Regions from separate parts of the Streptomyces sp. NPDC050704 genome, predicted to be linked through region 2. Evidence: riboswitches for the same ligand, from Rfam matches in the RefSeq annotation. Region 2 holds a riboswitch; each other region holds the start of a gene.

Region 1 (4,009 bases), on a different contig from region 2:
AGCGGTCGCACGCCCGCCTCGCCCACGTAACGGCGCAGCCGCGTGGTCGTGTTGTAGTTCGCGCCGTACCCGGAGTAGTACGTCTTGAGGTAGTCGTACTCGGGGAGCGCCCCGCCGCGTTCCGTCGCGAACAGGTCGCCGGGGGAACGCACGTCGGTGGCGTTCCAGAAGTTGTTGAGGTCGGACACCCGGTCGTTCGCCCCGCCCGCGGAGACCGGCGTGGCGGTGTACTCGATGACGTACGGCCCCCGCAGCCGGCGCTTGAACCAGACCGTCGCCCCGCTGGGCACGTCGATCTCCAGGACGCCCCGGGAGGCGGTGACGCTGCCGCCGTCCTGCAGTTCGGTCGCCCACTGGCCGAGGCCGTGCCGGAAGTCGTCACGGGCGATGAGCCACCCCCGGCCGTGGCGGGCCGCCGCGCTCGCCCCTTGGGCGGGGGCGAGTGCCACGAGGGCGGCACCGGCCGCCAGGGCTCCGAATGCTCTGCGTGTGGTCGTCATGAAGCGGCTCCTCCGAAGACCCATAGAAAGCGCTTGCGGAGATCACTCTGTCCCCACTGCCCCGCTCCTGTCGAGACCTCGCGCCGCCACGCCACACGCCCGCAATACGTCGATCGCGGTTCAGCTCGGCCGCCCGCGGCACGCCCGCGTCCCGATCGTTCCCGCGAACGCCGGAGGCCGGACCCCGGGGATCGTGGGGTCCGGCCTTCGGAGACGAGCCGGTTGGTCCGGCCCGCGCGTGGCGAGCGGGGCGTCAGACGGAGACGCCCTTCGAGCGGAGGTACGCCATCGGGTCCACGTCCGAGCCGTAGTCCGGCGTGGTGCGGATCTCGAAGTGCAGGTGCGGTCCCGTGACGTTGCCGGTCGCGCCCGAGAGGCCGACCTGCTGGCCCCCGGTCACGGTCTGCCCGGCCGACACGGAGAGGGAGGACAGGTGGGCGTACTGGGCGTAGAAGCCGTCGTTGAGCTTGATGACGACCTGGTTGCCGTACGCACCGCCCCAGCCGGCCGAGACGACCGTGCCGGCGCCCACGGACTTGAGCGAGGTGCCGGTCGGGACGGAGAAGTCGACACCGGTGTGGTAGCCGCTGGACCACATGCTGCCGGACATCTTGTACGGGGTCCCGACGGACGCACCCGCGACCGGCAGGGCGAACCCGGAGGCACTGGCGGTGTCCGCGGCCTTGGTGGTCGTGGTCGGCTTCTTCGCGGACGGCTGGGGGGCCTTGGCAGAGCCGGAGCCGGAATCGGCACGGGAACCGGAGCTGGTGTCAGCCGCGGCCTTCCCGCCGATCGTCAGCTTCAGGCCCGGGTGGATGAGTCCCGGGTCGCCGCCGATCGTCGTGCGGTTGTCCTCGTACAGCTTCTTCCAGCCGCCGTTGACATCCTGCTCGTCGGCGATCTTCGAGAGGTAGTCACCCGCCCGGACCGCATACGTCTTGGTCGTCGCCTTCTTCTCGGCGGCCTTCTTCTCGGCGGCGATCGGCGCGGCTTCGGCGGCCTTGTCCGAAACAGTGGACCGGCTCAGGACATTCGAGGTATTCGCAACGGAGTCGGCGGCGGACTGCGAAGTCGCGGCGTTCGCACCGGTCGCCCCCAGCAGCGGCAGGGCGAGTGCGGCGCCACCGGTTCCGGCGACGGCGATGGAGCGGGTGAAACGCTGGGACTTGGGACGGCGGTGCTTACCCTTCGCGGGCATGACGAATTTCCTCTCCGGCGCCTGCGGGGTGAGCTGTCGGGTGCGAGCTGGAGATGCCCGGCCGCGCTTTCGCACGGCTTAACCCCTAGCCGTTCCGGAGACCGGAACAGGCGTCTTACCTGTGGGTCCCCCGCTCCTGCCGTTTCGGGTGGGTGAGCGGATTCCGGGCGGCGGCAGGATTGGGCGTCCGTCCGGATTGGTGGCGAACGTAAGCGACCCGTGGAGGCAGGGACAACCTTTGGTGTTTCCTGTGCGCACCGTTCTCTTGATCCATGCCCGAAATGTCAGTCACCCTGCGTAAATGGCAGATCGCGACCATTTCTTAAATCCCTGGAAACACGGGTGAATTACGTGAACATGGCGACAGCGGACCGTCATCAATATGACGCTGCTCACGCGCCGCAACCCCAGGAGCCTTCGTTCCAGAGCGAGTTGGAACGAAGGCTCCAATAAGGACACAACAGTCACATACGGCGCAGGCGGATGACTACCGCATCAAGGTCCCCGCGCAGCCCGGTCCGCAGCCCGTGATGCAACAGCACCGAACCCCGGTGGACTTCACCCGTTTCGAGGCATTCGTACTCCGCCGCCGGGTCGAGGCCCCGCAGTCGCACCGGCGCGACCGGCTCACCGTAGTGCTGGGCCTGGAGCCAGGCGAGGACGACGGCCTCGCCGCCGAGGACGTACTGCACGGCGCTGAGCCCGCCCTCGGGCGCCCGCAGCCGGTGGAGGTCACCGCGCTGCACGACGGGCCGGATCTCCTTGTAGAGCTCCACCCACGTCCGTGCCTCGGCCAGCTCCTCGTCGCTCCACTCGGTCAGGTCGCCGCCCACCCCGAGCACTCCGGCCATCGCACTCACGAAGCGGAAGCGCAGCGAGCTGACGCGCCCGTTGAGCTGGACGTTGGGACTGTCGGTGACCCAGGCGGCCATGACCCGGGCCGGGTGCACCTGGCTGAAACCGTACTGGATGGCGAGCCGGTCGAGCGGGTCGGTGTTGTCGGAGGTCCACACCTGGTCCGTACGCGCCATGACGCCGAGGTCGATCCGGCCGCCACCGCCCGAGCAGGACTCGAAGGCCACTCCAGGATGGGCCGCCCGCAGCCGGTCCAACAGGCCGTACAAGGCGTCCACGTGGTCAACCCAGAGCTTCTGCGGGTACGGCTCGCCCGGCCATCCGGCGTCCGTGAAGCAGCGGTTGAAGTCCCACTTCACGTAGTCGATGGGTGCACTGGAGAGCAGCGTGTCGAGCTGCTTCCACAGGTACTCCTGGACATCTTCGCGAGCGAGGTTCAGGACGAGCTGATTGCGCAGCTCCGTCCTCTTTCGTCCCGGCTGGAACTGCACCCAGTCGGGATGCGCGCGGTACAGCTCGCTGTCCGGGTTGACCATCTCGGGCTCGACCCAGATGCCGAACCGCATCCCCAGGGCGTGTACGTCGTCGGCGAGCGGCTTGAGCCCGGCCGGGAAGCGGTCCGGGTTGGGCGTCCAGTCGCCTAGTCCGGCCCGGTCGCTGGTCCGCGCCCCGAACCAGCCGTCGTCGACGACGAACAGCTCCACTCCCATCGCGGCGGCCCGCCGCGCGAGCGCCCGCTGCTGCTCCTCGGAGATGTCGAACTCGGTGGCCTCCCAGGAGTTGTAGAGCACGGGCCGGTCCTGGTCGGCGTCCGGGATCACGTACGCGCGCTGGTACGCGTGCCAGGCTCGGCTCGCCCCGCCGAAGCCGCCGTCGCTCCACAGTCCCGCGAAGACGGGCGTGACGAAGCTCTCCCCCGGCTCCAGCCGCAGCAGCCCCGAGTCGTCGTATCCGGCCCCGCCGGTGATCTGCACGCGCGCGTCCGGGAGGTGGGCCACGGCGATGCGCCAGGACCCGGACCAGGCGAGGGCGCAGCCGTAGACCTCGCCGTGCTCCTCGGTCGCCGCGCCCTCGACGTCCAGCGCGACCCACGGCAGGTGCTGGTGCCCGGTGTGACCGCGCCTGCTGCCGATGAGCTTCTCACCGTAGGTGAGGTCGGAGCGCACGAGCCGGGACTCCGCCGCCCACCGCCCGTGCAGCTGGGAGAGCCGCCAGTTGTCGCGGTGCGGCAGCGTCCAGGTCGCGGAGTCGGCGCGCAGGACCTCCAGGGCGGGCCCTTCGTTGGAGAGCGTCACCCACCGCTCGACGACATCGCTCGCGGCCCGCATCCGGTAGTGCAGCGTGATGCCGAGCCCGGAGTCGGAGAACCGCAGCCGCAGCTCGTCGCCCTCGGCCTCGTACGCCTCGAAGCGCCACTCCGTGCCGCGCCGCTCCTCCGTACGGACGGACAGCGCGG
Region 2 (4,009 bases):
CAGATGGGCGATCCGGTGGGTGAGCACCCGGGTCTTGCCGGAGCCGGCGCCGGCCACGATGAGCAGGGGCGAGCCGTGGTGCGTCACGGCCGCGCGCTGGTTCTCGTTCAGCCCGTCCAGGAGCGCGGCCGGGTCCACGTACGGGCGCGGGGCGCCGTCGCGGTAGTGGCCGTCCCGGCTCGGCGGCACGTCGAAGCGGCCGCCGAACAGGTCGTCCGGAACCGGCTCCGGCGCCTCGTCCTCGGGCGGCGGCGGGGGCTCTTCCTCGTGGGCCTTGGAAGGCTTGAGGTCCGCCAGGAAGCTGTCATCAAAGAGGCTGCTCATCGCCCTCCGAGTCTAGGCGCCCCCACTGACACCCCGCCGCCACCCCGAAAACTCGACGGAATTCGCACCCCGCCCGCAGAATCCGGGCCCGGCGGAACCGCCCCTCAGAAGCCGAGGATCTTCCAGAGCTGACCGCCTGGCGTCTTCTTGCCCTCCATCACCGTCCCGTCACGGTCCGCGACGGACCAGGCGGAGACGAAGACCTTCCCGTCGTACGGGTCCACCGCCACGCCCGCCGGGAACGGCACCTTCACGCTCGTACGCTTGCCGCCGTCGTGCGCGACCTTGGTCACGCGTCCGGCGAAGAGCTGGCTGACGTACAGGTCGCCGCTGCCGTTGAAGGCGATCCCGGTGATCGAACCGAAGCCGCCCTGCCGGCCGAGGATCTTCCCGGTGCGGGGGTCGACGCGCCAGACACGGGCGGTCGGCTTCGCGGCCTCGCCGTTCAGCTCGCCGACGTAGAGCTTGCCGTCCGGACCGAGGGCGAGGGAGGTGGGCACGGACTCGTTCCCGTCGTGGTCGGGGAAGACCGTGAGAGCGCGGGTCCTGCCCCGCGGCGAGACCTCGATCAGGTCGTTGCCCGCCGCGTCGGCGACGATCTTCCGGCCGTCGGGGAGCGCGAGCACGCCGTACGGGTTGGATTCGATCGTGGCCTTGTGCGGGTTGTGCTTCAGCTCGACGGCGGCGATGTCGGCGGCGATCCGCGCCTTGCCGTGGGTGATGCCCAGCAGCTTGCCGAGGGTGTTCCAGGGCCTGCCCTCGGGGACGCCGGCCTCGGGCGGGGCCCAGGTCTCGACGCCCCACACACCGCCGTCGAGGGCCGAGACGCCGTTGAGCCCGACCGCGAAGCCGCCGTCCTTGGCGGCCGAGGAGGGCAGCCCGCCGACCAGCCTGCGCTGCTGCCAACTGCCGCCGTTCCAGAAGACCTTGGTGACTCCCGCGGTGGTCCCGATGCACTGGACCTCTTCCGGGCTGCCGCCGCCGGTGCACGTCCTGCCGCCCCGGCCGGCTTCGGCGACGTACACCCGGCCGTTGCCGTAGGAGAGTTGACGCGGGTTGTCGAGGCCGGTCGCGATCACCCGTACGACGGGCTTCCCGCCGGAACCGCTCGCCGAACTCGCGGGGGCGACGCCCGCCGTGACGGCGAGAGCGACCCCGGTGGCCGAGGCGACGAGAAGTTGTCCTGTACGCACCTTGTACGCCCTGCGTGCCATACGTACCCCCTGAGTCGGGCGGTCGGCGCCGGGCTGTCCCGGGCCGGGCCGAGCCGACCTTAATGGCCGGAACCAGGCGGACTCCGTAACTCCGTACAACTCATCGCAGATCCTTCCGTATTGACCTCGAAGAGCGATGCTTGAGGCTGAGGTCACGAAAATGTATCGGGCATATCGCACATCAAACTTCACAAGAGCCACACGAATTGGCTAACTTGCCGAGTGGGCCGCCCGACCTCCACCGGCGAACATCGCCGGGCCGAGCGGCCTCCGCCGAATCCGGCACGCCCTCGTGGCCGACGGAACCGGGGACCCACCGAACTTGGGGTGAATCGGTCCGACTCCCTTCCGGGACGAGGACCGTAGGGCAAACCTTCCGAAGCACTCGCCCGAACCCGACAGCTAACCCGGTAGGCGGATGACGGAAGGAGTCGCCCTCGTGGCGCCACACCGCAAGACGCGGCCGCCCAGTCCCATGGGCATGAGGACCCCGGCCCTCGCCACCGCGGCCCTCACCTCGGTTGCCCTCCTCTCCCAGACGGCGAACGCCTCACCCGCCGCGGAGCCCAAGCCGAGCCTGGAGGAAGTCCAGAAGAAGGTCGACGACCTCTACCAGCAGGCGGGGACGGCCACCGAGAAGTACAACGGGGCCAAGGAGAAGACCACCAAGCAGCGCAAGCAGGTGGACACCCTGCTGGACGACGTCGCCCAGCGCACGGAGAAGCTCAACGAGGCGCGCGAGGAACTCGGTACGTTCGCCGCCGCGCAGTACCGCACGGGCGCCTCCACTCCGGACACCGCTTCCCTCCTCCTCGCGGACAACCCGCAGGACTACTTCGACCAGACCCAGCTGATGAGCCGGCTGACCAGCCGCCAGAAGCAGGCCGTCGACGACTACGCGACGCAGCAGGCCGCTACGACGGAGAAGCGGCAGGAGGCGTCCGAGAGCCTGGAGACGCTCACCACGACGCAGAGCACGCTGAAGACGTCCAAGGCGGACGTGCAGCGGAAGCTCGCCGAGGCGCGCGGACTCCTCTCGAAGCTGACCGCCGACGAGAAGGCGCGGCTCGCGGCGATCGAGCGGGAGAAGCAGGAAGAGGCACGGCGCAAGGCCGACGAGCTGGCGCGGCAGCAGGCCGCCGCCGAGGAGCAGCGGCGCCAGGAGGAGGCCGCGCAGGCCCAGCAGGGCACGGGAACGTCCACGGGCGGCACGGGGACCTCGACCGGTGCGGGGAGCGCCTCGGGGACCGACTCCTCCACCACCGCCAAGGCCGACAAGGCGCTCGCCTTCGCCCGCGATCAGATCGGCAAGCCGTACGTGTGGGGCGCGAGCGGCCCCGGCTCCTACGACTGCTCGGGCCTCACCCAGGCCGCCTGGAAGGCCGCGGGCGTCACGCTCCCGCGCACCACCTGGGACCAGGTCAACGTCGGCACGACGGTCTCGGTGAACAGCGCGCAGCCCGGCGACCTCGTCTTCTTCTACGACGACATCAGCCACGTCGGCATCTACATCGGCGACGGCATGATGATCCACGCGCCCAAGCCGGGGGCGTACGTCCGCGAGGAGTCGATCTACTACATGCCGATCCACAGCGTGGTGCGGCCGGCGTAAGGCACCTCCAGGACCTTCAGGACTCTCACCAGGGCTCGGGGCGGCCGCTGTTCAGGTCGGCGGCCGCTCGGGTCCGGAGCACCCTCAGGTCCAGAGCATCCTCAGGTCCAGAGGACCGCGATGAAGATGTTCGCCGTGGTCAGCAGACCGACCAGGCCGAAGAGGGGCTTCTCGACCTTCTCCTCGTCGCGCTGCACGTAGACGAGGCCCAGGACCACGACCAGCAGCGCGAGCTTGACGCCGATCTTGATGTTGTTCACGGTCTGGTCGTCGGCCTGGTTGAGGCCGACCAGGATCGCGCCCGTGACCAGCATGGTCAGGGCGCCGTGCAGCATGGCGGGGGTGAAACGGGCCGTGCCGGCGCCCATGGCCTTCAGCTGGGTGAGGAAGCCGCCGAGCAGGGCGGCGATGCCGATGATGTGCAGGGCGACGAAGACATGAATGAGTACGTCCATGAGCCCGGACCCTAACCGGAGGTCCGCGTACCGCTCCGCACCGCCCCCGGTGCCGGTGCCGGTCCCGTACGCGCCCCGGCGGAGCCCATGGCACCGGCCCGCGGCACCGGTCGGCAGCACCGGTCGGCGGCCCATAGCACCGGCCCGCCCTCCGCTTCCGGACAACCCCCGCATCGGTCACCCGGCCGCGCCAAGTGGCCGCCGCCGGGCGGGGATCATGGTCCGATCCGGTCACCTCGTGCCGTAGTCCCACCACTTCCGTACATGCCGTTACCCCCGCCGCACTTCGAGGTTTAGCGTCCTTCCCCAGGTGACCGGCTCCCCACCGCCGCCCGGCCAGGGGCGGCAGTCGGACACCACCGCCGAGAAAGGTCCGGCGGCGGCCCGCACAGGGGGGAGCGGGC
Region 3 (4,009 bases), on a different contig from region 2:
TTCACCGTGCTCACCGGCATCGGCTTCGGCATCGCCGCCCTCTCGGCGGACCGCCACCAGGTGCGCCGCGTGCTGCTCCCGCTCACCGGACTGCTGCTCGCGATGGGCATGCACGCGGTCTGGAACGGCTCGTCGGCCTTCGGCGAGTACGGCTTCTTCGCGGTGTACGCCGCGTTCATGGTGCCCGCGTTCGGGCTGCTCACCTGGCTGGCCATCCGGACGCGCCAGCGCGAACTCGGCACGGTGCGCGCCGAACTGCCCGCGTACGCCATGGCCGGCTGGCTCACCATGCCCGAGCCGTTCGTCCTCGGCTCGATGAAGGCACGGCGGCTGGCCCGCGACTACGCCGCCCACAACGGCGGGCGGGCGGCGGGCCGGGCCGTCGAGGAGTACGAGGCGTACGCGACGTCTCTGGCGTTCCTGCGCCACCGGGGGCGCCGCGGCCGCGCCGGCGCCGACTTCGTCGTCCGCGAACGGGAGCTGCTGCGGGAGCTGTGGGCCCGGCGCGACGTGGCCCGCCCCGCGCTCGCCTACGCGGCCCGGGTGACGGCTCCGACGCCGGTACCGCCGCCGTGGCCGGTGTACGGGTACCCGTACGGGCAGGCGGCGCCGCATCCCGCGTACAACCCGTACCTTTCGTAACTCCCGAGCCCTCCGCTGCGTCAGGCAGCGGTCCCGTCAGGTCAGGCGGAGGCCGCCGTCAGCTTCGCGAGGTCCGCGTCCGTCAGTGTCAGGTCGGCCACCCCGAGCAGCGCCGGAAGCTGTTCGAGGTTGCGGGCGCTGGCGATCGGCGCCGCCACCGTCGGGCGGGACAGCAGCCAGGCCAGGGCGACCGTCGCGAGCTCGGCCCCGCGCTCCTGCCCGACCTCGTCCAGCGCCGCCAGGACGCGCCGCCCCCGCTCCGACTCCAGATACGCGCCCGCCGCGCCGGCCCGGGGGCTGTCGATCTGGACCCCCGGCCGGTACTTGCCGGTGAGGAAGCCCTTGGCGAGCGCGGAGTACGGCACGACGGCCAGCCCGCCCCGGGAGGCGATGTCCTGGAGCGGGCCCTCGTAGGTGTCGCGCGAGACGAGGCTGTAGTGGGGCTGCAGCGCGACATACCGCGCGAGGCCCTCGCGGTCGGAGAGGTCGAGGGACTCCTGGAGCCGCTCGGGGGAGATGTTGGAGGCGGCGATCGCCCGCACCTTGCCGGCGCGCACCAGCTCGTCCAGAGCCGTGAGGATCTCCTCGACCGGCACCGAGGGGTCGTCGAAGTGCGTGTAGTAGAGGTCGACGTAGTCGGTCCGCAGCCGCCGCAGCGACGCCTCGACCCCGCCCTTGACGGTCCCGGCGGACAGCCCCTTGTACTGGGGATGGCCGCCGACCTTGGTCGCGATCAGCATGTCGGCCCGATTGCCGCGCGCGGCGAGCCAGTTGCCGATGACGGTCTCCGACTCGCCGCCCTCGTTGCCGGGCGCCCAGGCCGAGTACACGTCGGCGGTGTCCACGAAGTTCCCGCCCGCGGCCGCGTACGCGTCGAGCACGGCGAAGGACTGCGCCTCGTCGGCGGTCCAGCCGAAGACGTTGCCGCCGAGGGCGAGCGGGAAGACCTCGAGGTCGGACGAACCCAGCTGGCGAAGAGAAGTCATACGTAGGTCAACGACCGTACCGGACGGCCGTATTCCGTACGCACAGAGCCGGAGAGCCGGGCCTTACGGGTTGAGCCCCTTGCTCCGCATCCACGCCATCGGGTCGATGCCGTCGCCGCCGCTCGTGTGGACCTCCATGTGGAGGTGCGCCCCGGTGACGTTGCCGGTCGCGCCCACGCGGCCGATGACGTCGCCCGTGTTGACCTTCTGCCCGACGCTGACGCTGATCGACGACTGGTGGGCGTACCAGATCTCCGTACCGTCGTCGAGCGTGAGGACCGTGCGGTAGCCGTACGACCCGTTCCAGCCGGCCTCGGTGATCGTGCCGGTGTGGACGGCCTTGAGCGGCGTCCCCGTGGGAGCGGCGAAGTCCAGGCCCGTGTGCTGGCCGGAGGACCACAGCGAGCCGGACTGACCGAAGGTCGAGGTGATGGTGTACGAGGAGGTCGGCAGCGTGAACTGCTTGGCGAGCTCGGCGAGGCGCGCGGCCTCGGCCTTCTCCTTGGCCTCCTGGTCCGCCTTCTTCTTGGCGGCGGCGATCTTGGCCCGGGCGGCGTCCCGCTCCTTGGCGGCCTGATCGGCGGCGGCGGCCTCGGCGGCCTGCTGGGCCTCGCGGTCCACCTGGTCCTGCTGCTGCTCGGCCTGGAGCATGATCCGGGAGCGCAGGGCCTCGCCGGCGTCCGCGGTGCCCTGTTCGGCGTCGGCGGTGGTGGTCAGGCCCGCTGCGGTGAGCGGCGTGCCGGCCTCCTCGGCGGAGTCGTCGTCCGAGATCAGCGAGCCCACGTTCGGCAGGTCGGGCATCGAGATCGACACCGGCGGCTTGCCGGTCTGCGCGGTGGCCATGCCGCCCGCGCCGACGGCGGCTATGACACCGACGCCCAGAACGGTCGAGCTGCGTGCGAGTCCTCCGCCGCGCTGCTTGGAGACGCGGTGCTTACCGCGTACGGGACGGAGGGAATCCGCGGTGGGATTCCACTCCTCCCAGGTGTCCTCGTCCTTGCGGATGCCGTAGGCGAAGACGTCGAGCTTCTTCTCACCCGAGGTCTCGCCAGGTGTTTCACCCGACAACTCGCTTGGTGCGAACGAGGGTTGGGGAGCGGGGCGGTTGGACGCCACGTGGGCGCACTCCTTTCCTTCCTTCTCGCCTACCGGGTTAGCTGACGGGTTCGGAGCAGGAAGGTCTCCTACGCGCGTCAACCGCGGTATCCTCACCGCGAATAACGCCCGATTCACCCCAATTAGTGGTTCCCCGGTTCCCTTGCGGGATTCGGCACGTGCACACGGAGCCGACTCTTGTGACGGCTGGGACGACCGCGCTGCGTTATCGAACGTTAATAGACGCGGGTACCGGATTCCAAGCTGTTCCGAGTGATCGTTAAGGCTCTTGGCCTGGACTTACAGGTCATGAGCGGTTCAAACCGGGCGAGTTGACCCGCAATCGAGGGTGATCCCTATGGTGATGGTGTGTCAGTTGTTATGCGCAGGGGCGTCATTCGACTACCACGGGTGATATAGCGGCCATGGAAGCTCACGGCCGTCGTACGGCGATCAGCGCCATGGCGGTCGGCGCGCAGCTCCATGTCGGCCGACGAAAATGACTTGAGGCCGGAATCCAATGGATTCCGGCCTCAGGCCTTCAGTAGCGGGGACAGGATTTGAACCTGCGACCTCTGGGTTATGAGCCCAGCGAGCTACCGAGCTGCTCCACCCCGCGTCGTTGAACTCAACTATACGCCATCTGCGGGACCCCCAGCACCACGGTTTACGTCGCCCGCCCTTCACCGGGGGTTTCGGCTGGGGCAGGGGTCAGCCGAGGAGGTGGCGGTTGGGCGCGGTCGCCCGCTCCTCGTACTCCGGGAGTACGAGGACGGTGGCGCCCTCCGCCGCCAGCAGCCCGCTGCCGTCCGCGGCCGCCACGAACGTGTCCGGCTCGCGCCAGGCCGTGACGACCCGGCGCACGCCCGCGTCGAGGATCAGCCGGGCGCAGGGTGCGGGCCGGGAAGCACGGCGGGCGCACGGCTCCAGGCTGCTGTAGACCGTGGCGGTGGCGAGGCGCGGGTCGGCGGGGCCGAGCTTGGCGAGCGCTGCCTCCTCGGCGTGCGACACCGGGTCGGACTCGCGGGAGTGGCCGCGGGCCAGCTCCGTACCGTCGGCCGCGACGACGACCGCGCCGACGCTGAACGCGGTCCGCGAGGGCGGGCAGTCGGCGGCGAGTTCGCAGGCGAGCCCCAGCCAGTGCCGGTCGGCGGCGGTGGCGAGCGGACCGGCACCGGGGGCGGTGGGCACGTACCGCATGAGGACCACGTCTCCGACGGGCCGGGTCTCGACCAGCCGCATCCGGTTGCGGGGGCCGCCCGGGTATCCGCCGGGCCCGAACAGCC

Evidence for each region. Region 2 has a riboswitch for cyclic di-AMP ahead of AB0I18_RS00010 (NlpC/P60 family protein). Riboswitches for the same ligand answer to the same signal wherever they lie in the genome.
Region 1: linked by a shared signal. The riboswitch ahead of AB0I18_RS31210 (LysM peptidoglycan-binding domain-containing M23 family metallopeptidase) and the one ahead of AB0I18_RS00010 (NlpC/P60 family protein) in region 2 are both predicted to bind cyclic di-AMP.
Region 3: linked by a shared signal. The riboswitch ahead of AB0I18_RS35130 (M23 family metallopeptidase) and the one ahead of AB0I18_RS00010 (NlpC/P60 family protein) in region 2 are both predicted to bind cyclic di-AMP.

Annotation. Positions count from the first base shown of each region.
Region 1 covers NZ_JBFAHW010000062.1:27,776-31,784, forward strand. The annotation lists gene AB0I18_RS31205 (DUF6250 domain-containing protein) at 1-500, opposite strand, end outside; gene AB0I18_RS31210 (LysM peptidoglycan-binding domain-containing M23 family metallopeptidase) at 754-1,698, opposite strand; cyclic di-AMP (ydaO/yuaA leader) riboswitch at 1,702-1,867, opposite strand; gene AB0I18_RS31215 (alpha-galactosidase) at 2,163-4,009, opposite strand, start outside.
Region 2 covers NZ_JBFAHW010000001.1:2-4,010, reverse strand. The annotation lists gene pcrA (DNA helicase PcrA) at 1-324, opposite strand, end outside; gene AB0I18_RS00015 (ScyD/ScyE family protein) at 429-1,538, opposite strand; cyclic di-AMP (ydaO/yuaA leader) riboswitch at 1,800-1,971, shown strand; gene AB0I18_RS00010 (NlpC/P60 family protein) at 1,978-3,150, shown strand; gene AB0I18_RS00005 (hypothetical protein) at 3,252-3,605, opposite strand.
Region 3 covers NZ_JBFAHW010000078.1:37,159-41,167, reverse strand. The annotation lists gene AB0I18_RS35140 (PrsW family intramembrane metalloprotease) at 1-642, shown strand, start outside; gene AB0I18_RS35135 (aldo/keto reductase) at 684-1,628, opposite strand; gene AB0I18_RS35130 (M23 family metallopeptidase) at 1,692-2,744, opposite strand; cyclic di-AMP (ydaO/yuaA leader) riboswitch at 2,756-2,911, opposite strand; tRNA gene AB0I18_RS35125 (tRNA-Met) at 3,269-3,342, opposite strand; gene AB0I18_RS35120 (dihydrofolate reductase family protein) at 3,435-4,009, opposite strand, start outside.